2 regions of the Lactobacillus porci genome follow, and region 2 is predicted to be linked to the other one. Evidence: predicted binding sites of a transcription regulator. Region 2 holds the regulator's gene; the other holds the start of a gene.
What was found. The regulator LexA, encoded in region 2, represses DNA repair genes until DNA is damaged. The targets are predictions, from matches to a motif close to CNAACANNTGTTNG.

Region 1: the regulator LexA is predicted to act here: its motif matches at 11,651-11,664, upstream of recA (recombinase RecA).

Annotation. Positions count from the first base shown of each region.
Region 1 covers NZ_VUMX01000005.1:75,781-90,679, forward strand. The annotation lists one part of gene prfB (peptide chain release factor 2) at 14-1,057, opposite strand; one part of gene prfB (peptide chain release factor 2) at 1,059-1,130, opposite strand; gene secA (preprotein translocase subunit SecA) at 1,285-3,687, opposite strand; gene hpf (ribosome hibernation-promoting factor, HPF/YfiA family) at 3,856-4,416, opposite strand; gene FYJ62_RS02985 (ComF family protein) at 4,495-5,220, opposite strand; gene FYJ62_RS02990 (DEAD/DEAH box helicase) at 5,217-6,500, opposite strand; gene FYJ62_RS02995 (YigZ family protein) at 6,545-7,210, shown strand; gene FYJ62_RS03000 (MraY family glycosyltransferase) at 7,246-8,448, opposite strand; gene rny (ribonuclease Y) at 8,634-10,274, opposite strand; gene recA (recombinase RecA) at 10,447-11,580, opposite strand; gene pgsA (CDP-diacylglycerol--glycerol-3-phosphate 3-phosphatidyltransferase) at 11,929-12,492, opposite strand; gene FYJ62_RS03020 (helix-turn-helix domain-containing protein) at 12,547-13,764, opposite strand; gene ymfI (elongation factor P 5-aminopentanone reductase) at 13,821-14,549, opposite strand; gene FYJ62_RS03030 (M16 family metallopeptidase) at 14,558-14,899, opposite strand, start outside.
Region 2 covers NZ_VUMX01000003.1:50,969-65,867, forward strand. The annotation lists gene FYJ62_RS01840 (aspartate kinase) at 1-601, opposite strand, end outside; gene FYJ62_RS01845 (homoserine dehydrogenase) at 601-1,755, opposite strand; gene FYJ62_RS01850 (ACT domain-containing protein) at 1,939-2,376, shown strand; gene FYJ62_RS01855 (ABC transporter ATP-binding protein) at 2,546-4,336, opposite strand; gene FYJ62_RS01860 (ABC transporter ATP-binding protein) at 4,329-6,095, opposite strand; gene FYJ62_RS01865 (YneF family protein) at 6,196-6,420, opposite strand; gene FYJ62_RS01870 (DUF896 domain-containing protein) at 6,552-6,794, opposite strand; gene lexA (transcriptional repressor LexA) at 6,952-7,569, shown strand; gene FYJ62_RS01880 (transporter substrate-binding domain-containing protein) at 7,645-8,517, opposite strand; gene FYJ62_RS01885 (hypothetical protein) at 8,714-9,253, opposite strand; gene FYJ62_RS01890 (DEAD/DEAH box helicase) at 9,344-11,566, opposite strand; gene FYJ62_RS01895 (ATP-binding protein) at 11,577-12,905, opposite strand; gene FYJ62_RS01900 (TerB N-terminal domain-containing protein) at 12,909-14,807, opposite strand; gene FYJ62_RS01905 (hypothetical protein) at 14,893-14,899, opposite strand, start outside.

The sequences.
Region 1 (14,899 bases), on a different contig from region 2:
CTGGCAGTCCGTCCTAGTCTGGATTCTCCTGGCTCAGGCGCCACTGCAGGTAGGCATAAATAAAGGGATCCAGCTTGCCATCCATGACGCCATTGACGTCAGCGGTCTGGTAGTTTGTCCGGTGGTCTTTGACCATGCTGTAAGGGTGGAAGACGTAGGAGCGGATCTGTGAGCCCCAGGCGATATCTTTCTGCTCACCCTTCAGGGCTTCTTTCTCCTTGCGCTTCTTCTCTTCTTCCAAGTGGAAAAGCTTGGCCCGCATTTCCGCCATGGCCGTATCCCGGTTTTGGAACTGGGACCGCTGGGCCTGGGAGGTCGTCACGATCCCGGTTGGAATGTGGGTGATTCTGACCGCGCTGGAAGTCTTGTTGATGTGCTGGCCGCCCGCCCCAGATGACCGGTAGACGTCAATGCGCAAGTCCTTGGGATCGATATCGATATTGACCGAATCGTCGACTTCCGGAATGACTTCTACTGAAGCAAATGACGTGTGCCGGCGCTTGGCGGAATCGAATGGGGAGATCCGGACCAAGCGGTGGACCCCATGCTCCGACTTGAGCAGCCCATAGGCATTCTTGCCCACGATCCGGATGCTGGCGCTCTTTAAGCCTGCTTCATCCCCCGGCTCAAAGTTGTTGACTTCAAACTTGAGGTCATGGCTTTCACAGTAGCGCTGGTACATCCGCAGCAGCATGTTCCCCCAGTCCATGGCTTCAGTGCCGCCGGCCCCTGGGTGAATTTCCATCATGGCATTGTGGCCGTCGTACTCACCTGACAAAAGGAGGTTCAGCTCGTACTGGTGGAACTGGTCCTGGACCTGGGCTAAAGAAGCTTCCGTTTCTGTCTGCAGGTCCGGATCCGGCTCCAGGCGCAAGAGCTCAAGCGAAGTTTCCAAGTCTCCCAGGTTCTTTTCCAAAGCCATAAAGGAGTCGCGCTTTTCCTTAAGCACGTTGGTCTCCCCGATCAGCTTCTGGGCGGCCTCCTGGTCATTCCAAAAGTCCGGCTCGGCCATCTTCTGCTCATTGATGCCAATGCTTTCGCTGATGCCATCGAAGTCAAAGAGACCCCCTGAAGTGGTTTAAACGCACTTGCAATTCATCAATGGCATTTTGGATGTCACTAATTTCCATTTCCATATCTTTGCTATACCTGCTTTCTAAGTCTCGCGGTAGTTTGTTTGCTTTTTCTATGCTCTTTAATTATTGCAGTTTTCGCGGCGTTAATAAAGAAAAAGAGGCGGCTTTCGCCTCCCCTTAATCAAATATTCAGCCTTGTTAAAAAAGCTTAACGGGTCAGATTGTCTCTGATCTGCGCCTTCATGAAGAGCCGGGTGGTATCGAATTCAATATCGCCGATCATTTCTTCAAACATGTTGTAGCCAGAGTCCTGGTATTCAACCAATGGGTTGAGCTGGCCGTAGCCGCGCAGGCCGATTGACTGGCGCAGCTGGTCCATGGCGTCAATGTGGTTGGTCCAGTGCTCGTCGACCACGCGCAGGATGACCACCTTTTCAAATTCCAGCATCTGTTCTGGATCCGCCAAGGCAGCTTCCTTTTCCTGGTAGTTTTCTTCAGCCAAATCGTACAGCTGCTGCTTCAGCTCTTGCGGGGTGAAGGTCTTGAAGTCGATCTGGTCGTCAACGTAGTCTTCATCTGCCAGGCAGGAGACGATAAAGTCGCGCAGTGAGTCCAGGCGCCAAGTCTTGCGGTCGCCTTGGGTGAACATGTCGATCTGGTGGTCGATGGTCCGGTGGATCATCGGCATCAAGACTGACTTCAAAGACTTCTGCTCATCGATGACCTGCATCCGCTCGCCGTAGATGATCTCACGCTGGATCCGCATTACGTCGTCGTATTGCAGAGTCTGCTTACGGGTGTCGTAGTTGTTCCCTTCAACCCGCTTTTGGGCGGATTCAACCTGGCGGGTGATCAGGCGGCTTTCAATGACCTTGTCGTCATCGTTGTCGGACAAGCGATCCAGGAAGTCCTTGACCCGGTCGCCCCCAAAGCGCTTCATCAAGTCGTCTTCCAAAGACAGGTAGAAGCGGGTGTAGCCCGGGTCACCCTGCCGGCCAGACCGGCCCCGCAGCTGGTTGTCGATTCTGCGCGATTCGTGCCGCTCAGTCCCGATCACGGCCAAGCCGCCCAGTTCCTTGACGCCAGGCCCAAGCTTGATGTCAGTCCCACGCCCGGCCATGTTGGTGGCAATCGTTACCGCGCCGCGCTGACCGGCATTCATGATGATTGCCGCTTCCTTGGCGTGGTTCTTGGCGTTCAAGACCGCGTGCGGAATGTGCTCTTGGTTCAGCATCTTGCTCAAGCGCTCTGAAGATTCAATGGAGACCGTCCCGACCAGGATTGGCTGGCCCTTGGCGTGACGCTCCTTGATCTCCTTGACGACCGCGTTGAACTTGGAATCCAGAGTCGGGTACAGCAGGTCTGGCATGTCCTGGCGAATGACCGGCCGGTTGGTTGGAATCGTGATGACTTCCATGTTGTAGATTTCACGGAATTCTTCTTCTTCGGTCTTGGCCGTCCCCGTCATCCCGGCCAGCTTCTTGTACATTCTGAAGTAGTTCTGGTAGGTGATGGTGGCTTGGGTCTGGGATTCTTCCTGGATCTTGACCCCTTCCTTGGCTTCGATGGCCTGGTGCAGGCCGTCTGAGTAGCGGCGGCCTTCCATGACGCGGCCCGTGAATGAGTCAACGATCAAAACCTCGCCGTCTTGCACGACGTAGTCGATGTCCTTGAGCATGATGTAGTTGGCGCGCAGGGCCTGGTCGATGTGGTGGACCAGCTTCTGGTTCTCAACGTCGTACAGGTTCTTCAGGCCAAAGTGGTCGCAGGCCTTCTGAATCCCGGTCCGGGTCAGGGAAATGGTCTTGGTTGGCCAGTCGATCTTGTAGTCGCCGTGGTCTTCATCGTCATCGGCGTCATCATCTGACTTGTCTTCCACCAGCTTCTTGACGAAGCGGTCAGCTCTGATGTAGTCGGCGTTGGCTTGCTCAGCTTCACCGGAAATGATCAAAGGCGTCCGGGCTTCGTCGATCAGGATGGAGTCAACTTCGTCGAGGATCGCGTAGTTCAAAGGTCTTTGAACCATTTGTTCCTTGTAGACCACCATGTTGTCCCGCAGGTAGTCAAAGCCCAGTTCGGAGTTGGTTGAGTAGGTAACGTCACAGGCATAGGCGGCCCGCTTTTCTTCTGAAGACATGGTACTGATGTTCAGACCAGTCGTCAGCCCCAGCCAGCGGTAGAGCTGGCCCATTTCGGTCTCGTCACGGCTGGACAGGTACTCGTTGACCGTTACCACGTGCACGCCCTTGCCAGTCAAGGCATTCAGGTAAACCGGCATGGTGGCGGTCAAGGTCTTGCCTTCACCAGTCATCATTTCGGCGATGTTGCCTTTATGCAGGGCAATCCCCCCAAGGATTTGCACGTGGAAAGGATACAGACCCAAAACCCGCTTGGCCCCTTCCCGGGCTACGGCGAAAGCTTCAGGCAGCAGGTCATCCAAAGTCTCACCCTTTTGCAGACGGTCGCGGAATTCCGGAGTCTTGGCCTGCAGCTCCTCATCAGAAAGCGCGGCCATTTCATCTGCATGGCTTTCAACCTGTGCAGCAATTTTTTCAAAGCGCTTCAACTCTCGTTTGTCAGCGTTATATAACTTCTTTAAAATATTTGCCATCTAATCGTCCTTATTATTGATATTAAGTCTAAAAACACAGAATAATTTTAACATGTAAATGAGCAAATTTAAAACATTATACAAAATAAAGCAGGACCCGAGTCGGCCTCGTGCCCTGCTTTGCCTTTACGGCTGGTATTCAGATTGATTTAGATCAAGCCAGCGGACTTATTCGTTGGTTTCGATCAGGCCGTAGCTGCCGTCGTTGCGACGGTAGACAACGCTGGTGCCGTTGGTTTCCGCGTCTTGGAAGACGAAGAAGTCGTGTTCCAGCATGTCCATTTGCAAGATGGCCTCTTCTGGATCCATTGGCTTCAAGTTGACGCGCTTGTTGCGGACAATCTTGAACATTGGCGCCTTTTCTTCTTCAGGAGCTTCTGCGGCTTCAGGTGCTTCTGGAACGAAGAATTCAGTTACGCCCTTTTCGCGGCTCTTGCGGTTTACGCGAGTCTTGTACTTTCTGATTTGGCGTTCAAGCTTCTCAGAAACAAAGTCAATGCTGCGGTACATGTCATCCGTCGTCTCTTCAGCTCTCAAAACCAGGTATGGAAGCGGGATAGTAACTTCGACCTTAGCTGAGTGGTCACGGTATACCTTCAAATTAACGTGAGCGATTACGTCTTGGTCCAATTCGAAGTATTTTTCCAACTTCTTCAGACGCTTTTCAACGTAGTCTCTCAAAGCTTGAGTAACTTCAATATTTTCGCCACGAACATTGTACTTTAACATAATAAGTATCTCCTTTCCCGCTTGCGCGGTTTCTTTACACCCATATTATACCAAATTTGTAAGCGCTTTGTGAAACTTTTAGTGACTTATTGCAAAACTTTCGATTCGAATTTGTGGAAAAGCCTCCAAAAGCTTGTCCCGCGCGTGATACAGGGTCCGCCCCGTCGTATAGATGTCGTCCAGCAGGAGAACTTTGCCAGATAACTGGCCGCTGAAGGCCGGATTAAGGACGAACTTCTGCGGGGCCTCCATCCTGGCTCTCTTGCCCTTCTCGCCCTGGGCTTGGCTGCCGGGCAGCTTGCTTAAGGCCGGCGTCAAGGGAACCAGGTCGGCAAAAATCGCCTGGATCGTATCATACTTACGCTTCGCCTGGTGTTCAGGGGAAGTGGGAATGGGTATGTAATAATCATAATCCATTTTTGCCAAAGCGGGGGCAACGAGCACTTGCAAAACTTCCCTAAGTGCATAGTCGCCATAGCGCTTATAGGCCACCATCAAGTCGTGAAAGGCGTCGTTATAGGCATAAAGAGCGTGGTTGAGCAAGACTTGCCCGTGATAGACCCGCTGCCACTTGTTGCAGTCAAAGCAGCGCTCGCTGGTCGCTTGCTTTCGCCCGCACTGGGGGCAAAAAACGGGACCAATCAAGGCAAAATTTGCCTGGCAGCTGGCGCACAGGCGGCCAGGCTGAGGCAAATGCTGGCCGCAAGCGGAAGCATTTTCTCCTTTTAGCAAAAAGGGCAAGAGCAATTGGGCAAAATCCAGCTGCTCAGCCTGCTCTTGCCCGCATAGCAGACATGCCGTCATTTTCCGTTCATCTCCTTGATTTGGCGGATGGCCTCCCGCATAGCCCTGGTATATTTGTGATAGCAAAACAAAACCAGGCCGGTCTGATCGTCCTTATCCCGCCCCACTCGGCCGGCAATCTGCACCAGGCTGGCCGGCGGGTAGATCGCGTCGTCAGCGGCAATGATGATGACCCAGACATGCTTGAAAGTAACGCCCCGCTCCAGGATGGTCGTCGTCAGCAAGAGGTCCAGCTCCCCTTTTCTGAAGGCCTCCACCTTCTCCAGGCGGTCTGGATCCTGCGCGTGAACGCCGGCCAGACGGACCGGCCCCAAGTCCTTGATTGCCTTGACCGCGGCCAGGTAGGCCGGAATTTCGGCGATTCTGGGCACGAAGACCAAGAGCGGGTGACCGGCCTTGACGGCTTTGACGATCTGCCGGGCCAATTTCGGGTGCAAGCGCCCACCCCTTAAGAAGGGTCTGACGTAGAAGTCCAGCCGCGGCACGGGCAACAGGCCCCCGTGAAAGCGTCGGTTGAGGCGGACGATAGCCAAATTGCCCTTTTTGACCTCGGCCAGCAGGTCGCTAGTGGGCGTAGCCGTCAAAAAGACCCGGCAGCCCGTCTCCTTGACGGCATTTTTGGCCGCAAAATGCAGCTGCGGACTGCCCGCGTATGGAAAAGAGTCGACCTCATCGATGATCAAGAGGTCAAAAGCCTGGTAGAACTTGAGCAGCTGGTGGGTCGTGGCCAGGACTAGCTGCTCATTAGCCGCCTCCTTTTCCTCACGGCCATGGTACTTGCCAATCGTGACGGCAAAAGCCGCTGACAGGCGCGGATAAAGCTCGTTGACCACGTCGATTCTGGGCGTGGCCAGGCAGACCCGGCCGCCTTCAGCCAAGGCGGCGGCTAAAAGCGGGAAGATCATCTCCGTCTTCCCTGCCCCAGTCACGGCGTGCACGAGGATGTCACGCCGCTCTTTATAGGCCGCAAGCAGGGCCTTGGAAACCTCTTCCTGCCTTGGCTGCAAGTGCCCTTGCCAGACCAAGCCGCCATTTTCTGACTTGGGAAAGCCGCTTTGGGCCGGGCAGCGCACGAGCAGCTGGCCGGCATCCAGACGCCCGATCCCGACGCAGCCGCGGCAATACAGCTGGCCACTGGGCAATTTTTCGCTGGCCCGGCTCCCGCAGCGCTGGCAGATTCCGTCCTGAACGGCCGGAATTGCCACGACTTGCCCTTTTATGCTATTATCCAAGACGTCAGCCGGCCATTGGCGGCCGGCGTAATCGCTTAATTTTTTCATGAAAAATCCCCCTATAAGCTAATACACGAAAGAAGGCCAATTTTTTGTCAAATAAAGCAGATTTTTTAACGATTAAAGAAAATGGCGACCACGAATTGGTCATCAAAAAGAGCCGCTTCATCGCCACGATGGGCAGGGTGACCAGCGAGGCAGAAGCCAAGGACTTTATCGCGGCGGTGTCCAAGAAGTACCACGACGCCACCCACAACACCTACGCCTACACCCTGGGGCTAAACGACGAGCAGGTCAAGGCCTCAGACAACGGCGAGCCTTCCGGCACGGCCGGCATCCCCGAGCTCAAGGCCCTGCAGCTCATGAAGCTCAAGAACGTCGCGGTCGTCGTCACCCGCTACTTTGGCGGGATCAAGCTGGGCGCCGGTGGCTTGATCCGAGCTTATTCCAACTCCGTCACTTCGGCTGCCGAGGCGATCGGCGTGGTCAAGCGGGTCATGCAGCAGGAAATTATTTTTGCCATTCCCTACAATCGCTATGACGAGATCAACCATTACTTGGAAGAAGCGGACATCTTCGTGGAAAGCCGGGAGTACGCGGCTGACATCACGATTTCCGTCTTCCTGGACTTGGACCAGGTCGCGGCTTTTGAGGCCAAGCTGACCGACCTCATGGCCGGCAAGATCGACTTCCTTGAGGGCGATCAACGCTACAATGAAATTCCGCTCAAGGACTTCAACTATCACGAACAAGGCTAAAAAAGCACGCCGCGAACGCGGCGTGCTTTTGCATGCTAGCTCTTATGCTTTTGCTTGCTTTTGGTCTTTTTGCCAGCAGGCGGCTGGACTTCGTGCTTGAGCTGCTCCGGCTTGGCCTGCCCTTGGTGCCAGACTTCGACCTTTGGCTCCTGATGCTTGGTTGAGCCCAGCACCAGGTGGCTGATCAAGTGGGTCAGCGGCTTGTATTTTTCACCCAAAAGCCCGATTGACTCCACGAAAAGCTCCACGGCCACCAGCAAGCCGATGATCAAAAGCGTCATCGCCCAGCCTGGCGACAAGAGGGCCAGCATGGACACGAAGGAGAAGATCAAAGACAAGGCATAGATGACCAAGACCGTCTGCCGCTGGGTCAAGCCCAGACTCATCAGCTGGTGGTGGAGGTGGTGCTTGTCCGCCTGGGAAATCGGCCGCTTGTTGAGCTTGCGGCGGATCATCGCATAGACCGTGTCTGAAATCGGCACGCCAAGGATGAGCACCGGCACCAGGAGGGAGATAAAGGTCACGTTCTTGAGCCCTTTTAAAGACAGGACCGCGATCATGAAGCCCAGGTACAAGGCCCCAGTGTCGCCCAGGAAGATTTTGGCCGGATTGAAATTGTAAGGCAAAAAGCCAATCAGGCAGACGGCCAGCATGAAGCAGGCAATCGGCACGTACAGGCCCTGGTTTCTCAAGAAGTAGTAGCCCACGATCCCCATCGTCAACAGGGAAATGCAGGATACCCCGCTAGCCAGCCCGTCCAGGCCATCAATCAGGTTGACGGCGTTGGTCAGGGCCAGAATCCAGAAAATCGTGATCGGCAGGCTTAAGTACCACGGCAGGTAGAAGCTGCGGTGGGTAAAGGGAATATTGATCACGTTCATTTGAATGCCCGCCAAATAGTAGACGATCATGGCCCCGACAAAGATTCCGACCATTTTTTGCCCCGGCTTAAGTTCTAAAATGTCATCGATCATCCCCGTCAAAATAATGACGCTTGAAGCCAGCAGCACCGAAAATAGCTCATGGGTCGGAAACTGCTCGCGCAAGAGGATGAAAGCCCCGATGTTAAAGGTAACAAAAATCCCCAAGCCGCCAATGGTGGGCATTGGCTTCTTGTTCACCCGCCGGGCATTGGGGTTGTCGACCGCCCCTAAAACGAAGGCCAGACGCCGGATAAAGGGGGTGATCGCCGCTTGGATAATGACCATCAAAAAGAGGTCAACGATAATCTTAAACATGTAACGCAACTTTCTTAATAAACTAGAAACATTATACAAGTTGTCGGCCTTTTCGCCAAATTCACAAGCAATTTTAGCGATAATTGACCTAAAAAGCCAGTCACTAAGAAAAAATAAAGGCAAAAACAAAATAAAAGAAATAATATCAGCAAAAAAGGGATCCAGTCAACTGGACCCCTTTAGTTTTATTTTGCAACGGCAACTGCCCGTTTCTCACGTATTACTGTAATCTTGATATTGCCTGGGTAATCGAGTTCCTTCTCGATCCGGTCACGAATTTCGTGGGCCAGAACGGTCGTCTGCTCATCAGAGATCTTGCCCGGCTCAACCATCACGCGGACTTCGCGTCCGGCCTGGATGGCATAAGCCTGCTTGACGCCGTCATAGCTGCCAGCAATGTCTTCCAGTTCAGTCAAGCGGCGGATGTAGTTCTCCAAGCTCTCGCTTCTTGCGCCTGGGCGGGCTGATGAAATCGTATCAGCCGCAACAACCAGTTCCGCGATAAATGACAGCTTTGGCACATCGCCGTGGTGAGCCGCGATCGCATTGACTACCAAGTCAGGTTCATGGTACTTGCGTGCCAGTTCAACACCAATTTCAACGTGGGAACCTTCAATATCGTGGTCAATCGCCTTGCCAATATCGTGTAATAATCCCGCGCGAACCGCTAATTTTTCATCCAAACCAAGCTCAGCGGCCATCGTGCCGGCCAGCTTGCCGACTTCGATTGAGTGGGCCAAGACGTTCTGGCCATAGGAAGTCCGGTACTTAAGGCGACCCAGGGTCTTAACCAGTTCTGGGTTCATCCGGTGGATGCCCAGTTCCATCAGGGCACTTTCACCAGCCTCGTAAATGTCGTCATTGACTTCCTTGCGGGCCTTGTCAACCATCTCTTCGATGCGGGCCGGATGGATGCGGCCATCCTTGATCAGCTTCTGCAAAGCCCGCTTGGCTACTTCCCGGCGGATAGAGTCAAAGCCGGACAGGGTGACCGTCTTTGGCGTATCGTCAATGATCAAGTCGACCCCGGTCATGGCCTCAAAGGAGCGGATGTTCCGCCCTTCGCGGCCGATAATCCGGCCCTTCATGTCATCGTTTGGCAGATCCACCACGGAAACCGTGGTTTCAGCGACCGTGTCCGCCGCGCTGCTTTGGATGGCATCGATAATGACCTGGTGGGCATAGCGATCCGCCTTGGCATCAATCTCTTCTTGATTGGCCCGGATCATGTCGACCTTTTCCTTGACCAAGTGGTCAGAAACGTTGGCCAGGACCAGCTTCTTGGCCTCATCCTCGTCCAAGCGCGCTACTTCCAGCAGCTTGGCCTGACGCTGGGCCACCAGTTCATCCGCCTCAGCCAGCTTCTGGGAGACCCGCTCCTCTTGCTGCTTGATTTGGTTCTTCTTTTGTGTGAGTTGATTTTCCCGGTCATCGAGCATGCTGCTCCGGTGATCGAGGGTATCTTCTTTCTGCTGGAGACGGTTCTCCTTGCGGGCCGCTTCATCGCGGCGGACATTGAGCTCGTCTTCAACTTTCTGCCGGTAATCCCTGATCTCTTCCTGGGCTTCCAGGATCTTGGCCTTCTTGTCAGTTTCAGCATCCCGCTTGACGGCTTCAGCTGCCTGCTTCTGGGCCAAGACCTCAGCCTTGGCGGTTTCAACTTCCGCCCTGGCGTCAGCCAAAATATGGTCGGCGTCATGCTGGGCGTTGGCCGCCTTGCTTTCCCAGAGGTGCTTGCGCACCCCGTAGCCGATCAAGAATCCCACGACAATCGAAATAAGAAAAATTACAGCGACTCCTGCGAGAATCAAAGTTGTATTCGTCATAGTTTCGTCGCCCTTATTTCTAGAATTATTCGCACATAGTTAATCATAATTTATATCTGGGGTCTAGTCAATCTACATTAACTGGCGACCGGCATCAAAAAAGGATAAGGGCCAGCCGGTTGGCTGGTCCTTATCCTTAAGATTGAGCTGCCGATGAGCTCTGGCCTTCTTATTAGCCTTGGGCCTTGTCGTCCTTAGCAACTGGCTCAGGATCCTTCTCCTGCTTGCTGTCAGCTGCCTTGGCCTTGCCGTCGGCTTCCTTTTCCCGCTTTTCCTTGATCTTCTCTGGGTTTTCGCGGTCAGCGATTGATTCAGCATCAATGCCGTAAGCCTTGCGGACTTGCCCTTGGATGTCTTCATAGATGTCTGGGTGCTCTTCCAGGTACTTCTTGGCGTTCTCCCGGCCTTGGCCGATCTTTTCGCCCTTGTAGGAGTACCATGAGCCGGCTTTGTCCACGATGTCCTGATCAGCCGCCATATCCAGCAGCTCACCGGACTGGGAGATTCCCTGCCCGTACATGATGTCGACTTCGGCCACCTTGAATGGCGGAGCGACCTTGTTCTTTACGACCTTGATCTTGACCCGGTTGCCGATCACGTTGGCCCCTTGCTTAATCTGCTCAGCCCGGCGGACTTCCAGCCGGATGGTTGAGTAGAACTTCAGGGCGCGGCCGCCTGGAGTAGTTTCCGGGTTGCCGAACATGACGCCAACCTTTTCACGGATCTGGTTGATGAAGATGGCGATGGTCTTGGTCTTGGCGATAGTCCCAGACAGCTTGCGCAGGGCCTGGCTCATCAGCCGGGCTTGCAGGCCAACGTGGGAGTCGCCCATTTCGCCTTCAATTTCCGCCCGTGGGACAAGGGCCGCAACAGAGTCAACGACCACAATGTCAATGGCCCCACTGGAAATCAGGGTGTCAGCGATCTGCAGCCCTTCTTCACCAGTGTTTGGTTGCGACAGAATCAATTGGTCGATGTCAACGCCCAAGGCTTCAGCGTAAGCTGGGTCCATGGCGTTTTCGGCATCGATATAGGCAGCCGTGCCGCCGCGCTTCTGCACTTCAGCCACGGCGTGCAGGGCAACCGTGGTCTTACCGGATGATTCCGGCCCGTAGACTTCCACGATTCTGCCCCGGGGATAGCCACCCACGCCAAGGGCCGCGTCCAGTGCCAATGAGCCTGATGGAACGGTTGAGATCTGGGTATCAACCTTTTCGCCCATCCGCATTACGGCACCCTTACCAAAGTTCTTTTCAATTTTCTTTAAAGCAGCTTCAAGAGCGGCTTGCTTTTCATCTTTAGCCAAATTGTAACCTCCTGGAGATTTTCACTAAATGTATTATACTTTGAACCCATGCGTAAATGCAAGAAAAAAGCGAACAGCAGTTCAAAATAATTTCCCTCCACCTACTATTACACGAAAACAGCCCCTTTTTACCGAAAAAACAGCGAATCTGCCAAAAAAGAGCTGCCTTGGATAAGCGGCGTTGGTTGCGGGGAACGGGGGACGCGGTTTTGCCAAAATCAAGTCCCGAAAAGTACCCTACTGTGCCCCCAAGGCTGCGTAAAGCTTTTTCAAAACCAAACAAAAAACACTCATCTAACGATGGGTGTTTTAAAGCGCTACCCGTTTAAGGGCAACTTCTAATCATAATTACATTGAGCCTTTGAAGACGCTCCATGAGCCACGGAAGTAGTCAATCCCTGAGTAGATGGTGAAGATCAGGGCAAGCCACAGCAGAACCGTCCCAATGTGGAAGATGTCGCCAAAAAGCAGGAAGATGATAGACAGCATCTGGCAAGTCGTCTTGATCTTGCCTGGCATCTTGGCCGCGATAACTTCCCCGTCGTTTTCAACGACGATCAACCGCAAGCCAGTTACGGCCAGCTCACGGCAGACGATGATAGCTACGATCCAAGCTGGAGCCAGGTTCAAGGATACCAAGAAGATGAAGGCGGTCATGGTCAGCATCTTGTCCGCCAATGGGTCGGCAAACTTCCCAAAGTTGGTAACCATGTTGCGTGAACGAGCAATGTGGCCGTCAAACCAGTCAGTTGCTGAAGCTACGGCAAAAACGATCATGGCCACTACTCTGCTCCAGTAGATGGTCGTGCCGGCAAGCGTGAATGAGCCTGCTGGCCAGCCGCAGATAATCAGCAGCATAAAGACAGGGATCAGGAAGATCCGGAAAACGGTCAGTTTGTTTGGTAAATTCATTTCTTATTAACCCTCACTAATATTGCTTGTTCTTGTTTCGATATTCAGTTTGACTTACTTGTTGCTGGAAGCAACTGAACTGGATGAGCTGACTGCTGGAGCACTGCTCTTAGCAGCGTTGACTCTTTGAGATGAGCTTGAAGTGTCCCGCTGGCTGCTGGAGCTGGACTGCTGGCTGCTTGATGATGACGCGGATGAAGCTGAGCTTGCATGGCTTTGGCTGCTTGGTGCTGAGCTAGCACGTGATGATGAGCTTGAAGCTTGTGACCTGCTTGCTGAGCTGTAGCTGCTCTGCGTGCTCGTGCTGCTTTGGTGCGTCGTTGAGCTGGACTGGCTGCTTGAGCTTTCCTTGCCCAAGTAGATCGTCAGGCGGCTAGTGCCGTTGACTGGCGTGAACGGAATCTTCTTGCCGGCAACCGTTACGCTGACGCCAGTGTCCGTGCCCAGGTAGACGATCACGATTGAGTTGTTCTTCACGCTTTCAGTGTGCTTTTCACCAGACTGCAGGGTGCCTTGGTTGGTGATCGCGTTGTTGACTGAAACGTAGTAGTAGATGCTTTGGCTGCTTGAACGGACAACCAATGGCGCTGAGCTCTTCAGGCCAGTGACGCGGTAAGCATTGCCGCCAAGCTTGGCCACTTTGACCGCGCTGGTCTTCTTCTTGCTTGATGATGAGGCTGAGCTGCTCTTCTTTGAGGACTTCTTCTTGGAAGAAATCGTCACGCTTGAGCCTGAAGCACCCTCACCGGCAGTATTTTGCCCCTTGCGGGAGTTGGCAAAAGCAATGGCGGCTACCAAGACCAGCAAAGCGATCCCGCAGCCGATAGCCAAGCGCGGCACGAGCCGGCGCCACTTGGCATTGTCGCTTCCGCGGTTTTCTGCTGGCTTTCTTGGTGCCTGCGGGGCAGCTGGACGGGCCGGTGCTTCGTATCTTGGCTCTGGCTCGGCCTTTGGCTCAGGTTCTTCCGGTTTTTCCGGCTCTGCTTCTTCCTCTTCAGCTGGCTGCTCTGCCTCAGCGTAGTCTTCGTTTGAAACTTCATTGACTGGCGCTTCAGAATACTCATTCAGCAGCTCCTTGCCGTCAAGACCAACGATCTGGGCGTACTGGCGGATGAAGGCCCGTACGTAAAAGTCGCCTGGGAGCTTGTCGAATTCATTGTTTTCGATCGCTTCCAAGTAGCGGCTTTGAATCTTGGTCGTCTTTTCGATATCTGAAATGGAAAGGCCCTTGGCCTCTCTTGCTTTGCGTAACTTCTCTCCGATGCCTGACATTGTTAACCTCTTCAAAAACTTAAAATCTGATTACCAATTATAGCACAATAACTTGATTATTCTAGCCATCCCCCGGTAACATAGATGGTTTGCCCTGTCAAGTAATCGCTTTCAGGATTCAACAGGCAGTCGACCCAGTAGGCAATTTCCTTTGGCTTGGCCAAATGGCCCGCTGGAATCTCCTCAGCCAGCTCATCCAGGGCTTCCGCGGAAAACATGGCATTCATGGCCGTATTGACGGCCCCAGGCGCGACCACGTTGACCGTGAAGCGGCTTGAGGCCACTTCCCGGGCATAAGCTTGGGCAAAGCGGGAAATCCCGCCCTTAGTGGCGCTGTAGACCGCCTCCATGGCTGACCCCTGGCCGCCATAGACCGACCCCAAGTAGACGATCCGGCTGTGATCGTGCTTGAGCAGCTGGTCTTCCAGCATCTTGGTCAGCTTGATCGGGTTTTCCAGGTTGACCTTGATGATCCGGTCAATGATTTCTGAACTCTGCCGGCCCAAAAAGTCATAGTTGGTAATCCCTTGGGCAAATACGACCGCGTTGACCGGCAGCAAGCCCTTGACAAAAGCCAGCAGCTCCTCGTCTTCAGCCAAGAAGTTCAGCTTAATTGGCAGAAAATCCTGGCTGGGATATTGGTCCATTAAACTGGTGGCCAGATTCTCCGCCTCGTTCCAGTTGGAATTGCAATGCAGATAAAGGGACCAGCCGGACTTGGCCAAGCGCTTGGCAATTGCCTGGCCGATCCCGCCGGTCGCCCCAAAGATGATCGCGCGTTTCATTGCGTTTATCAGTCCTCTTCCTCGTCGTTTTCGTCTTTTTCCTCGTCCGCGTCATCCACTTCGATCAAGGCTGAGTAAAAGCCCGCCTTGTCCAGCAGACTGGCACAGAAATTGCAGTATTCATCAAAATTCAAAGCCTGCATCTTGGCCACGTTTTCAAAAAGATCCTCATCGTCAAGGCTCTCTTCGGCCAATTCCACTGCCAAGCCCGCGATATTGTTCAGGCTGCGGACGGTCTGGGCCAGCCAGACCCGCTTTTGCAGGTTGAAGAACTCCCGCATGGCAGGCAATTTGCTGGCAGCAAACAGGGCCTTGGGGGCCAGTTCTTCTTTGATGGCGGAAATTACCTT
Region 2 (14,899 bases):
AGACGTCCACGTCAAAAATATTGGCCAAGACCGCCCCCGTGATGTCAGACCCGCCCCGACTCATGACCTTGATCACGCCATTGGGCAGGCAGCCGTAAAAGCCGGGAATCACGACCCGGCGGCTGATATCCACCTTGGCCCTGACCAGCTCCGCGGTCTTCTTCATGTTGATGCTGCCATCAAAATTAAAGGCGATCACGTCCGCCGCGTCGACAAAGTCCGCGTCCAGGTATTCCGCCAGGCACAAGCCCGTCAGGTATTCCCCCCGTGAGACCAGATAGTCCAGATTCAAGTCGCTGGTGATGTTGGCCCGGATCTTTTGGAACTCCTTGCCCAGGTCCAGCTTGAGCCCCAGGGAATTCTTGATTTCCATGTACTTGGTCACGATCATTTGAAAGATTTCGTGGTAGGAAACTCCATAGTTCAGGTGGGCGGCGCAGAGATACAGCAGGTCGGTGACCTTGTGGTCCTCATTGGACGACTTCCCGCAGGCGCTGGTGACGATGAAGCGGCGGGAAGGATCCGCGTCAATGATCTTTTTTACTTTTGCAAATTGCTCGCTGTTGGCTACGGATGAGCCGCCGAACTTCACAACTTTCATTATAGTTCCACCTCAGCCAAAAATAACCCGTCATCGCCAGCCTGCTTGGCCAAATCATTGATTCTGGACAAAGGCAGCGGCTTGGTCACGTAAGCATCCTTGCCAACCTGCTCCTTGATCACGCCGGCTTGGTCAAAGAATTCACCCTGCTTGGTCCGCAGGTAATAAGATGCCGCTTCAGGATCCTTCAGCTCAGCCGGCTTGGCCTGGGACATGTCCAGGCGCCGGCCTTCATTGACGTCAAGGATGTCCTGGACCAGAGCATGGGCCGTTGGCAACGAGCCTGCCCCTTGGCCGACAAAGGCAGCCGTGCCCAGGTTGGCTGAATCAAGCTCCAGAGCATTGAAATTGGCCGAAACATTGGACAGCAGGTGGTCATTTCTGAACATCAGGGGCAGGACATAGGCAGAAAGCCCGCCCTTGTTTTCCCGCGCCTGTCCCACAAGCTTGATGGACAGCTTGTGGTCCTTGGCCCAGATAAAGTCTTGCTTGCTGATCCGCCTTACCCCCCAGGTAATGATGTCTTCTGGCTTGACATAGCGCCTGAAGGCCGCCAAGCAGGAAAGGGCAACCTTGTAGCGGACGTCAAAGCCGTCAATGTCATCAGATGGATCCGCTTCAGCATAGCCCAGTTCCTGGGCCTTTTGCAGGCATTCAGCAAAATCGCTGCCTTCCTGGTCCATGGCGGACAGAATGTAGTTGGTCGTGCCGTTGAAGATTCCCCTAAAAGACTTGACCTCTTCCAAGCGTCTAATGCGCTCAATGTTGGCAATCCAAGGAATTCCGCCGCCGACGCTGGATTCATAAGCCAGGGCCACGCCCTTTTCTTGGGCCAGAGGGAACAGCTCGCTGGCGAAACTGGCAATCATCTTCTTGTTGGAAGTAATGCAGCTCTTGCCGCGCTCCAAGGCTTCTTTGACGTATGTATGAGCTGGTTCCAGCCCCCCGATGCATTCACAGACCACGTCAATTTCCGGGTCATCTAGAATTTCGTTGATGTCAACGACGCAACGGGGATCCTGGCGCATCTTTGCCGGCGTGTGCACCAAAATCTTCTTAATAGAAATATCGCCCATCTCGTCATTTTCAGCCCCGTCAACGATCTTGGCCACGCCAGAGCCGACAACGCCGAAGCCCAACAATGCTACCTTCATTTGTATTCTCTCCGCTTTCTTTGAACTCTTTGCTTTTTGTGAAAAAATTAAGCGCTTCTGTTTCTCTGCGAAATACAGTTGTTTTTCAATTAACAACATAGTATCATTCTAGACATGGACTGACAAGATCTTCCCACAAGCATATTAAACAGAAATTAAAAATAACTTTCAAGGAGGAAATACATGGCTTCAGAATACTTTTACGTTAATAAACAAATTCTGCCCGACTATCTGGACAAGGTCATCCTGGCTCGGGAGCTCCTGGAAAACCATGAAGCCACGACCGTCACGGAAGCCACCGAGAAGGTTGGCATCTCCAGAAACACCTACTACAAGTATAAGGATTACGTCTTCCGGGCCAGCGATTCAGGCATTTCCCGCCATGCCGTCTTGTCCATCATTCTGGCCGACGCGCCTGGCGCCTTGTCCGCGGTCTTGTCCTGCCTGAGCCAGCTGAAGACCTCCATCTTGACGATCTCGCAGGCCATCCCCATTGCCGGCAAGGCCAACCTGCTGCTGTCCCTGGACATCAGCCAGCTGGCCGTTGAGATCGACGAGCTGGTGACTTCTTTGGAAGAGCTGCCCTTAGTCAAGCACGTGCACCTTGATGCCTTGGAATAAGCCAGCTGTTCGAATGTTATAAAAACGCGGCAGTTGGGGACTTTAGAGCTTCACTCTGCTGTGATTTAAGATACATCAAAAGGCTTCCAGAAGTTTCCACTTCTAGAAGCCTTTTTTTCAGACTCATTTGCTTGCAATTAGCTTTTGAGATCCTTACTGTATTTTGAGCTTATTCAGCGCTCTGCTGCAAGGTGTAAAGGTCATAGTAGTAGCCCTTTTGCGCCAGCAGCTCTTCATGGGTTCCGTGCTCGACGATCCGCCCCTTGTCCAAGACGATGATCTGGTCAGCATCCGCAATCGTGGACAAGCGGTGGGCTATCGCCAGGGTCGTGCGCCCGCGGCGCAGCTTCTGCAGGCCTTCTTGAATCAGGCTTTCGGTTTCCGTGTCGACGTTGGCGGTGGCTTCATCCAGAATCAGGATCTTGGGATCGGTCACCAAGGTCCGGGCAAAGGAGATCAGCTGCCGCTGGCCGCTGGAGAATTCAGAGCCGCCTTCAATCACTTGGGCATGGTACTTGCCCGGCAGCTCCTCAATGAAGCGGTCAGCTTGCACCGTCTTGGCAGCTGCCTGAATCTGCTCATCCGTAATTTGCTCATTGTAGAGTCGAATGTTTGACGCGATGTCGCCATAGAACATGAACGGCTCCTGCAAGACCAGCCCCAGCTTCTCGCGCAGCTCTTCCTTGCTGAAGTCACGGATATCGTGACCGTCAATCAGGATCTGCCCATCGTGGAACTCGTAAAAGCGCATCATCACGTTGATGATGGAGCTCTTGCCCGAACCCGTGTGGCCAACGATCCCTAAAGTCTGTCCTGGCTCAAGGGTAAAGGAGACGTCATGCAGGACGTCATTTTTGCCATCGTAGCTGAAGGACACGTGCTTGAATTCGATCTTCCCCTGCTCAATCTTGGCATCAGCCTTGCCGGCTTGCACAGGCTCATACTCGTCTTCATCCATGATCTTGAAGATCCGCTTCCCGGCCACGATTCCGTCAGTAAAGAAGGTCAGACTGTTCATCATGTCATTCAGCGGGTTGAAGAAGTTCTGAACGTAGTTGGCAAAAGCATAGATCAAACCCGCCGGCACGAAGACCCGGTGCAAGGGGTAGCCAAACCAGACCAGGCTGGCCGCCAGGGCCAGGGAGTAAAGCAGGCTGGTAAAAGGCGAAAGCAGCAGCGAGTTGGTCTTGATCAGCTTGAAGCGGGTCCGCATCTGCTCTTGGTTGGTCTGCTCAAAGTCAGCAGCGATCCGCTTTTCCTGGCGGAACTGCTGGATGACCGACATCCCCGAAATTGCCTCTTCCAGCTTGGTGTTGATCAGGGAGTTTCTGGCCCGGAACTCGTGGTAGGTCTTGGAATTCAGGTGGTTGTACAGCCAGATGACCAAAATGATCACCGGGACGAAGCAAAGGACGATCAAGGCCGCGGTCTTATCGGCTGAGAACATGGCAATTAAGGCCGTAACCATGGAAATGATTCCCAGCATGAAGGCACTGAAGACCTGCATAAAGTTGCTCAAGGTCATCGTGTCGTTGGTCACCCTGGACAAAATGGAGCCAGCAGGCGTTTGGTCAAAATAGCGCATCCCCAATTTGTGAATGTGGGCATAAAGCTCTCTTCTGACCCGTTCCAGGGACCGCTCACCGGCCAAGGCATACAGGTATTCATACGTAAACTGGAAGACCGCTTTAATGACGATCCCCAGGCCATAAATCAGGGCCACTCCCCAAATCACCTGCATGCTGGCGCTCTGGCGGCGCAAAAAGTGGTCCATGTAGTACTGAAGCCAAGTCGGCAGCAGCATGTTGATCACGGACACGGCAACCATCCCGCAGACAGCCAGCAGCAGCTCGCCTTTGTAGTTCAAGATGAACCGGCATAGCCGCTTTAAGATCTGCCACTGTTCCTTGACGCTGATCGTCTGGTTCCAGACTGATTGGGATTGGTCTTCATTATTCATCGCTTTCACCTACCTTCGCGGCCAGTTCCTGGCGCCGCCACATGCGGGCATACCAGCCATTCAATTTAAGCAGCTCCTCGTGGGTTCCGCGCTCAGCAATCTTGCCCTGGGCCATGACCAGAATTTCATCGGCATCCATGACGCTGGACAGGCGGTGGGCGGCAATGACGGTCGTCTTGTCAGCCCGCTCGGCCCGCAGGTTGGCCAGAACTGCCTTTTCCGTCTTGGCATCCACGGCCGACAAGGCATCGTCCAGGATCAGAATCTCGCTGTCGCGCAGCAGCGCCCGGGCAATCGACATCCGCTGCTTTTGCCCCCCAGACAGGGAAATCCCGTTTTCCCCAACCATGGTGTCATAGCCCTTTTCAAACAAAAGGATGTCATCATGCAGAGCACTCTTCTTCGCTGCTTCCTCCACTTCCTCCAGACTGGCCTCCGGCTTGGCAAAAGCAATATTGTCGCGGACGCTGGTCGAAAACAAGAAGTTGTTCTGCGGCACGTAGGAGATCTCGTTCAAGTAGACGTCCAGGGGAATCTGGCGGATGTCCCGCCCGCCAAAAACGATCCGGCCGCGGTAGTTGTCAAATTCCCGCATCAAGAGCTGGATAATGGTCGTCTTCCCGGAACCGACCCGGCCCACCAGGCCAAGGGTCTGGCCCGGCTTTAAGTCAAAGTCGATGTCGCTTAAGACGTCCTGGTCCGGCTCATCGGGATAGGCAAAGGCAACCACGTGGCAGCGCAGGTCGCCGTGGATTTTCGGCATGCTCTTCGTGTCCAGCCCTTCCCCAGCATCGGCAATCAGGGATTTTTCATGAAGCAGACCCATGATCCGGTCATAAGAAGCGCTCCCGCGCTCCAAAATGTTGAACAAGTAGCCGATCGCGAACATTGGCCAGACCATGGTCCCAATATAGGCCACGAAAGAAATCAGCTGGCCCAGCGAAATCGTCTTGTTGGTGACCATGGTCCCGCCATAGACGATCGTAATCATGTAGGTGATCCCGATGATTATCGTAATCAAGGGGTCATACAAAGAGTCGATCCGGAAGACCTTGCGGTTGACGTCAACCGTCTCATAGGTCATCTTGTTGAAGGCCGCCGCGTCCTGCTGGCTTTGGCCAAAAGTCTTCAAAACCTTGATCCCGGACAAGGACTCTTGGGTCTTGTTATTCAGACGGGAAAAAGCAGCCTGCGAGTCCAGGTAGGCATCGTGCAGGCGCGTTCCCAAGTATCTGGCCAAGACGGCCAAAAATGGCAAAGGAATCATGGCAACCAGCGTCAAGCGCCAGTCAACGAAGCACATCATGGCAATCAAAGTTGCCCCGCCAGTAAAGATGGCGTCGACCAGGGTCAAGACCCCGTCGCCGGCCACGAACTGGACCGCCTGCACGTCATTGGTGGCTCTGGCCATCAAGTCCCCGGTCCGGTAGCGCTGAAAGAAAGTCCGGTCCATCTGCAGGAAGTGCCAGAAGAGCCGCCCCCGCATTTCTTTCTCCAGTTCTGCCGCTCCGCCATAGATTTCCTTGCGCCAGTAGAAGCGGAACAAATACAAGGCCAGGGCCGCGACCAAAATGGCCCCGATATAGCAGGCAAACTGCCCCCAGCTGATCTTGCCCTGATCCAGCTGGTCAGCCATCATCCCCAGGATTCTGGGTGGAACCAGGTTGGCCGCTGAGGTCAGGATTAAGGCCGTAATCCCCAGCAGGTAGCGCTTCTTGTGGGCCTTGAAGAACCAGCCCAGCTTAGCAAAAGTATCCATCTTTCACCTCCAAATATTCAAACACTCCAAAATAAATTGACATATAAAAAGGCAGCAGGAGAAAATCCCTGCTGCCCCAGTCCGGCAAAAACGCTTCTGCCTAGTTCTTTGCTGATTGATGCTTGATCATGTTCATCACTTGGTTGACCTTCTTGGCAGAAGGCTTTTGCCCCATTTGTGACATCATTGCTTCAACCATTTCGCGGGTAATTGGGGGATTCTTTTTAAAGTAATTCTTCATGTAAGCCCGCGCGCCGTAGAAACCAGCCACAGCACCCAGCAGAGCTGCCAAGATAATTAAAAAGATCGCCAAACCTAAATTCATAACTGATTAACCTCCATTGGCCTTAATTCAGCTTGCCGCCGGAAAAGCGTTCCGGCCCAGCCGCTTGTAGATAATACAAATATTATCTTACAAAACTTCCGGCAATTTTTAAAGAATAAATTGAAAGCTCTTTAGCGAATGCCCTTTTCCTTCTGGATCTGCTTGGCCTTGTCTGGAGTAATGTCATTGCCTTCCTTGTCAACCACGACCAGGTTGTCCAGCTGCTGGCGAAAGCCTGCTCTGAAGTTGGCGATGAACTTCTGGTGCAGCTCTTTTCTTTCCTGCTCTTCTTCCTTACTCAGGCCTTCAGCCTGCTTCTTGTGGTACAAGTGGTTGATTCTCTTTCTAAGCTTTTCTTCTTCCTTTGGGGTCATCAAACTGCCGCCTTTCCATTCTTGATTTCGAGTAATAGTCTACTCTTTTTAAGATCATAAAAAAAGTTTAACGCTTAGAACGTTTGTTTGTAAATTCCGGTCATGTCTGCTAAAATCAATATAGAACAGTAAATAAGGATTTTACGGGATTAAGACTATGAACCACGAAAACAAACAATTAGAAATTTTGCAGTACATCTATGATACGGTTGAAAGTCGCGGATTCCCGCCAACGGTTCGCGAAATCTGTGCCGCGGTTGGACTTTCTTCCACTTCAACGGTCCATGGCCACTTAGTGCGCCTTGAGCGCAAGGGACTCCTGCAGAAGGACGCGACCAAGCCGCGGGCCATGGAAATTACCCCGGAAGGGCTCAAGGTCCTGGGCATCAAGCCGAAAGACATTCCTGTCGTCGGGGTGGTAACCGCCGGTCAGCCAATTCTGGCCGTTGAAACGATTGAAGACTACTTCCCGACCCCGCCAGACCTCAAGAACGAGGCCGACGAGCTCTTCATGCTGAAGGTCCACGGGACTTCCATGATCAACGCTGGCATCTTGAACGGGGACTACGTGATCGTCCGCAAGCAGACCAATGCCAGCAACGGCGAGATCGTAGTGGCCATGACCGATGACGATGAAGCCACGGTCAAGCGCTTTTATAAGGAAGACGGGCACTTCCGCCTGCAGCCGGAAAACGACGCGATGGCTCCCATCATCCTGGATCAAGTCCAGATCCTGGGCAAGGTCGTTGGCCTCTACCGCAATGACATCAACTAGTCGCCAAATATTAAGCAGCAAATTAAAAGGCAAGTTCCAAATGGAGCTTGCCTTTTTGCCTGCTTTTTTGACAATTTACTGGATCTTGACCTTGGTTGACTCAGCCTGCTTGACATTGAAGCCGGAAACCCTGCCAAACCATTTTCTGACCAGACGGTCGTAAGTCCCGTCCTGGCGTACGGTCTTCAAGGCCTTGTTGATGGCCTGGCGCATCTGGTCCTGGCCCTTCTCTACCCCGATCCCGTATGGTTCTTGGGCCAAGGCATCCCCGGTCAGGGTAAACTTGTCGTCATCGGCAATCAGCCCGGCCAAAATGCCGTTGTCATCGATCATCGCGTCACCTTGGCCAGCCTTTAAAGCGTTAAAGGCTGAGCCATAGTCATCGAACTGCTTGACTTTGGCCTTAGGGGCCAGCTTGGCCACCTGATTGGAAACGTCGGTCCCCTTGATGGCAATGACGACCACTCCTTTATGGTTCAAGTCAGCGATATTTCTGATCTTGCCGGTCTTTTTGACGATCATTGATTCTGACGCGTCAAAGTAGACGTCAGAGAAGTCAATGACCTTCATTCTTTCCTTGGTAATAGTCATCGTTGAGATAACCGCGTCCAAGGAGCCGTTGTGCAGCAGCGTGATCCGGGTCTTTTCCGTAATCGGGCGGAAGACTGCTTTCCCCTTTGATCCAAGGATCTGCTTGGTCAGGGCCTTGGCCAGGTCGATTTCAAAGCCCTCGATCTTCCCGGTCTTCACATTGGTCAAACCAAACAGGCGGGTGTCAGGACGCACGCCCCAAACGATCCGGTTGGTCCGCTTGGCTCTTTCATAAGTGGTCTCCGCTTTCTTGGAGCAAGCCGAGGTCAAGCCGGTCAAGGAGCAGACCAGGGACAAAAGCAAGAGAACACGAACAATTTTCTTTAGGTGGCTGGGCAGCTTTTTCATGATTTTCATCTTTCCTTCATTTCAAAATCTAAGTCATATTATACCCGATTGTGAGGAAAGTTCCTTTTATTTATAAAAATTGGTATTTTTTCTTAAAAAATAAAGTTTTTGTCCCGGTGAATTTGCCAATATTATCAATCTTGGCAATCAAAGCCCTTACTTGAATGATTTTTTCCTTTAAAAAGTTAATTTCGAACATTCGGCTTTAGCCGTAATCGACGTTTCTCATCCGCGTCCACAGCTTTGAAAGCGGTTGGCCTCCGATCTTATATGCCAGCAGCTCATCGAGGCTGCGGAACTTGGCAATGAAAGCTGGGTCAGCCTGCTTGGAATAATTGGTATAGGTCAGCTGCCGGTAGCTCTGCTGGTCGCTGTTCTCTGCCAGCAAATACTGACGGCCATCCAGGCTGAACTGAATCTCGCAGCCGTCCTTGATGGTCTGGACGAACTCCTCCAGACTGTCAAACCTGATGTACCAGCAGCTGACGTCCGTCAGCTCGCTCCATTGTTCTTTCAAAGTCCGGCCGTTGATCTTGCAAGTCAAAAAATCCTCAATGGTCGCAAATGAAGCGGTGACCGCCGGGTCATTGCAGTTGATCAAGGTCTTGGTGGCGTCAGAGTCAGGATCCTCGTCATCCACCAGCAGCCAGGGATCTCCGCCCAAGGTAAAGTGCAGCTCGTCGCTTTTTCCGGCCTGCTGGGCCAATTCGTCAAAACTGTTTATGGGACACTGGGTAACAGACATCTTTGTCCTTTCTTCACGAAACAAATAATCAAGCTCTGCATTTCTCTTTTTCCTTCTGCTCAGCTAATTCGTGCTTTTCATAACTTTATTCTACCGCATTTTTTCCACGCAGCGGCGCATTTCCGCCAGATCCAGGACGCTTTCGGCAAACTCCTTCCGGACCAGCTCATCCGGCAGGTATTCATCATATTTGTCAAAGACCGGCACTTCCTTGGGGTAGACTAAATCCAGCGGGTCAAAGTCCTTGCTGGCCTCTTCTTTGACGATCGCGAAGAAGTCCTCGGGGCTGACGTCCATCGAAAACTGCATGTAGTAGGGACGCACGGAATCGAAGTTCTTCAAGCCCAGGCGCTTGGCGCACTTTAATTTCAAGAGCCGTTCCAGGGCCAGGAAGGCATACGTCCCGGTCCAAGGAAACAGGCACCAGGTTTTGCCGCCCAGGTTGACCAGCTGCTTGGCCGGCATCCCCGCCATGCTAGCCATCGACCGCGTCTCGTTCAAGCGGGCTACGGCATTGGCCATCAAATATGGGTAGTTGCGGTCTTCTGACAAAATCTGCCGCATCCGCTCCAATATGCGGGGATGAATGTCCCCTGGCACGTCGCCAAAGTAAGCGGGGATCCGCCCCTTGACCCGGTGGACGTAGACCTGGTGGCGCTGGCGGTCGATTTCTTCAACCACCCACACGTGGCCCGCGATGGCCACCTTGTCGCCAATTGGGGGCGGCTTGACGATCGTGCCCAGCTCTTCTGAAGCTGAGTGGACGCTGTATTCTTCATTTTCCTGGAAAACGGCGTAGAACTTGAAATTGTTGGTCACCCGCTCCCCGCTCAGGCCCACGATCAAGCCCTTGTTTTCGGTCCACTGGATCTGGTCGGTCTTGAGCAAATGGCGCAGGAGCACTTTGTAGTCAGCTTGGGAGACCCGGTGAAAATATGACAAAGACAGGACCCGGGAAGCCAGTTCTGCTGGCGTCATCTCTCCCATCGACGCCAAGGTGCTCATGGTCTGGTGGTACAAAAGGCTGTATGGCAGGCGGTTTTCCCGCGGCGGCTCCACCCAGCGTTCTTCAAGATACAGCTGGACCAGGGCAATCCCCTGCAATAAGGGCCATGGGAACAAGACCGGCAGCATGGCCCGGCTTTCCGGGTGATCTTCGCGCATGACGAACCACATTTCCGGCGGGTTGCCCCGCCGGCCGGTCCGCCCCATCCTCTGCAAAAAGCCTGAAACCGTAAAGGGAGCGTCAATTTGAAAGGCCCGCTCCAGCTGGCCGATGTCAATGCCCAGTTCCAAAGTCGCCGTCGCGCAGGTGGTCAATTTGACATTGTCGTCCTTCATTGCTTCTTCCGCGCTCTGGCGAAAGGCAGCTGACAGATTGCCATGGTGGATCATGAAGCGGTCCGGCTCATGCTTGGCCTCGCAGTACTGGCGCAGCACCTGGCAGACGGCCTCGCATTCCTCCCGGCTGTTGGTAAAGACCAGGCACTTCTTCCCCCGGGTATGGTCAAAGATATAGGCCATGCTGGGATCGGCCATTTCCGGTGCCTGGTCGCTGGCCTTGGCCAAAGGCGGCTGCCCCGCCGCGCTTCCGGCCCCAGCCTGGGGATCGGTCTTGTAAAAATGCTCCATTGACAAGCGCCAGACCTGGTGGTCGTCTTTAATCTTGGGAATCGAGGTCTTGCGCCTTGAGCCAGCAGCCAGGAACCTGCCGGCCGCTCTTGGATCCCCAATCGTCGCTGACAAGCCTACCCGCCGGGGATCGCAAGCGGCTAAGCGACCCAGGCGCTCAATCAGGCAGAAGGTCTGCCCGCCCCGGTCGCTGCGCAAAAAGGAGTGCAGCTCATCGATCACGATGTAGCGCAAGTCGCCAAACAAACGGGGAATATCCGCGTGCTTGTTGATCATTAATGACTCCAGCGATTCCGGCGTAATCTGCAAGACTCCGGACGGGTGCTTGAAGAGCTTGCGCTTTTGACTCTGGGACACGTCGCCGTGGTAGCGCCAAACCGGAATGTCCCCGCCAGCGCACAGGTCGCTGAGGCGCAGGTACTGGTCGTTGATCAGTGCCTTTAAGGGGGCGATGTACAAGCAGCCCACTGAGTCAGGCGGATCCTGAGCCAATTCCGTCAGAATCGGGAAAAAAGCAGCCTCTGTCTTCCCTGAGGCAGTGGCTGCTGACAATAGCAGGTTGTTGTCGGTGTTGAAGATCACATCGGCGCCTGCCAGCTGGATGGCCCGCAATTTCTGCCAGCCATGCTCATAAATATAGTCTTGGATAAAGGGGGCATAATGCCCGAATGCATCAAACATGATTTATCCCTTAAATCGTAAATTCCGCATATTCATCCGTCTTGTCGTCTGAAACGGCGTCAGACTTGGCATAGGCAAAATCATCGCTCTCCAGGAGTTCCTTGACGGAAGTGCCGGGGTTCTGCCAAACGATGTCGAGCAGCTCGATAAAGTCGCGGATGACCTCCCGCGGGGTAATATTGGTGTCGGACCCAATCCGGGCAAACTCCGTCTTGATAAAGGCCTCCAGATCCGCTTCCGTAATGGTCTGCTCATAGCCGTACAGACCAGCATGCATGGCCGCCAGTTTCTCGGTCAAGACCAGCATCTCTTCGGGGGTCAGCGGATCAAGCTTGATCACCGGGGCATACATGTCCCGAGCGCCAGCCTTGGCAAACTTGCCTTCAGCCAGACGCGAGCGCAGGGCCTCATATGAGTAGACGCCCCGGCGCCGGTCTTCAATCGCCTGGGGCGTTCCGCACATGATGATGCCCAAATGCTTGGCCTTGCCTTGCATGGCATCATTGTACATGGCCAGCAGCTTTTCATAGTTGTACTGGCGGCTGATGGCGTTGGGGATCTTGTAGAGGTTGACCAGCTCATCGATCATGATGAACATGCCGCTGTAGCCGGCCTGTCTGAAGAAGCTGGCAAAGAGCTTGAGGTATTCATACCAGTCGTCATCTGAAATGATGATGTTGACGCCCAATTCCTTCCGGGCATCGGTCTTCAGCTTGTACTCTCCCCTGAACCACTTGATTACCTTGCCCTTGGTGGCTTCATCCCCGTCAACGTAGGCATCGTAGTACATCTGCAGGAGCTTGGCGAAGTCAAAGCCGTGCACCAGCTCGCTAAGGCTGGAAATCACGGCAAAAATCTTCTGGTCCACGGCCTCCTTAAAGGCCGGGCTGGCAAAATCCAGCCCGCTTTCCTGGGCCACGCTGGTCTGCAAGTTGTTGATCCAGCGGTCCAAGACCAGGTTCAAGGCTCCGCCTTCTGGCCGGGTCTTGGTGGCCAGGTTCTGGATCAGTTCCCGGTAGGTCGCCAAGCCCTGTCCCTTGCTTCCTTGCAGGCGCCGTTCCGGCGACAGGTCGGCGTCAACGACGACAAAGTTCCGGTCCATTACGTAGTTGCGGATGGTCTGAAGCAAAAAGCTCTTCCCTGACCCATAGCGGCCCTCAATAAAGCGGAAAGATGCCCCGCCTTCCTGCACCACCTCAACGTCGTGCAGCAGGGCAGCAATTTCCGCCTTGCGGCCGACGGTGACGTAAGGCAGGCCAATGCGGGGCACGACCCCGCCCTTCAGGGAATTCAAGACCGTTTGCGCGATTCGCTTGGGAACTCGTTTTTTCTTTTCCAAAATTTATTCCTCGCTTCCAAATAAATCTGACAAGTCATCCCGGTAGTCTTCAACCAGTTCCGGCTCAGTGCCGGCAATTTCGATGACGGAGTCGCCAATCTCGTCAAAAAGCTTCTCGTTGATGCTGTCCGCCAGGACCTCGGTGAGCAGGTGGTGCTGCTTGACGTAGCCGCTCACGCTCTTGCCGGCCATCAGCTGCTGGAGCACATAGCCTTCTTCTGGCGTCAAGTCAAACTGACCAAAAGATTCCTTGCATTCTTGGCTGGGGGCTGCTTGCTGGCTGGCTGCGGCTTCTTGCTCTGCTTCAGCCTCTTGGGCTTCCAGCTGCCGTTCTTCTTCAGTCAGCAGGCTCTCCCGCGTTTCAGCCGCGTCGCCCCTGATCTTGGCCAGACTGGCCAGGTTCAGGTGAATCTTCGGCTTTTCGCGCTCGGCTTCTTCACGCAGGTAGGTCTTGATCCCGGCTTCGATGGCCTCTTGCAGGGCAGCAGGCAGGGGACGCTCTTTCATCTTGCGCCCGCGTCCAAGCGCCAGGCGGCTGCGGCGGTCAATCTCGTGCAGCAGGTCTGGCAGCAGCTTGTGCTGGCGGACGGCTGGCCAGTAGACCTCGCTGGTCCACTTGCCGTCTTTGCAGCGGTAGGTCACGGCCTGCCCAACCTGGTAAGTGGCCGCCTCAATTGGATGGGGGCTGTAGAAGGCGGCATCCGCGAACAGGTGCATGGGAAAGACCGACTTCTCGCCGACCAGCTGCTGGGCCAGCTGCTTAGGTGAAGACTTGATCTCTTTCCAGACGTCAGCCACCAGGCTGGCATACTTTTCAGGGTCTTCCTTCAGCAAGGGATTGGCTCCCGGCTTGCTCTTGGCCAAGGTCAACAGAGCCTGGTAGACCCTGCTGTCCCCTTCAGCGTCCGCCAGCAAGGTTTCATACGGCTCAGCCCGCTTGATTTCTTCGGCAAATTCCTGCTCTTCTTCCTCTGGACTGAGCTTTATCCCGTAATAGACCAGGTAGCCCTGGATCAGATGCTTCAAATCCCAGATCGTCAGCTGGTCCTGTCCTTGATAATGCTCTTGCAAAAGCTGCAGCTGCCTGAGCCCGGCAAGCGGGTCTTTTATCCCGATCTGGCAGACGATTTCACTGGTTAGCAGGTACAAAAAGCCCGACTTGGCTGGGGCAAAATCCCCCTGTCTGACCCGCGAGCGCCAAGAGAAGTAGTCCCGCAGCTCCTTAACTGACAAGTCATGGTAGACCGGCCGGCGAAAGCGAATCTGGCCGGAATAGGAAAAATTGTCCTCATAGTCGGCCATCATCATCCCTTGATAGTAAAAGTTGGCTTCCCGCCGGGTCGCCACTGGCAGCTGGTAGTCATATGACTCCAGCATCCGGCTGATAGCGGGCGGGGTGTCGTCTCGCCCGCGGACCGGAGATTTGGAACTGAAAATGACGTCTGAGCCATGATGACTGACTCGGCGATGGTCCGACCGCTTGACGAAGCTGCCCCGCTCAGGGATCGCTGCGTCCTCATATGGCGACTCATCGTTGCGGTCGGCCACGTAAAACATGTGCTCACGCCGCTTGACCGCTGGCCGGCCAGCTTGATAGGCCGTGTCCAGGGTCTTGAGCAGGAAGCGGTCATTCAGCTCGGGCGCGGTCAGGTCAACTCCCAGCCACCCCCGATCCTTGATGCAGATCGGCGCTCCAAAGCCAGGCTGCTTGGCCAAAAAAGCCGCGATCGAACCGCAGTGCAGGTCAAGGCCTTCTTTCTCCCCCTGCTTGATCAAGAGGGCGAAAGCAGTCTCAGCTCCTGGAACGATCAAAGCCGCCATGCTGACCTCGCCGCTGGTGATAAAATCGACCCCCAAGCCATACTTCTTCTGGACGTATTTGGCTAGTTCTGACAAGCGCATGCTTTCACCTCCATCTTTCTGTCTGTTACATATTATATAGAACGAATGTTCTAAGCACAAATGATATCCACTTTTTTCTGCTATTTTAGCGA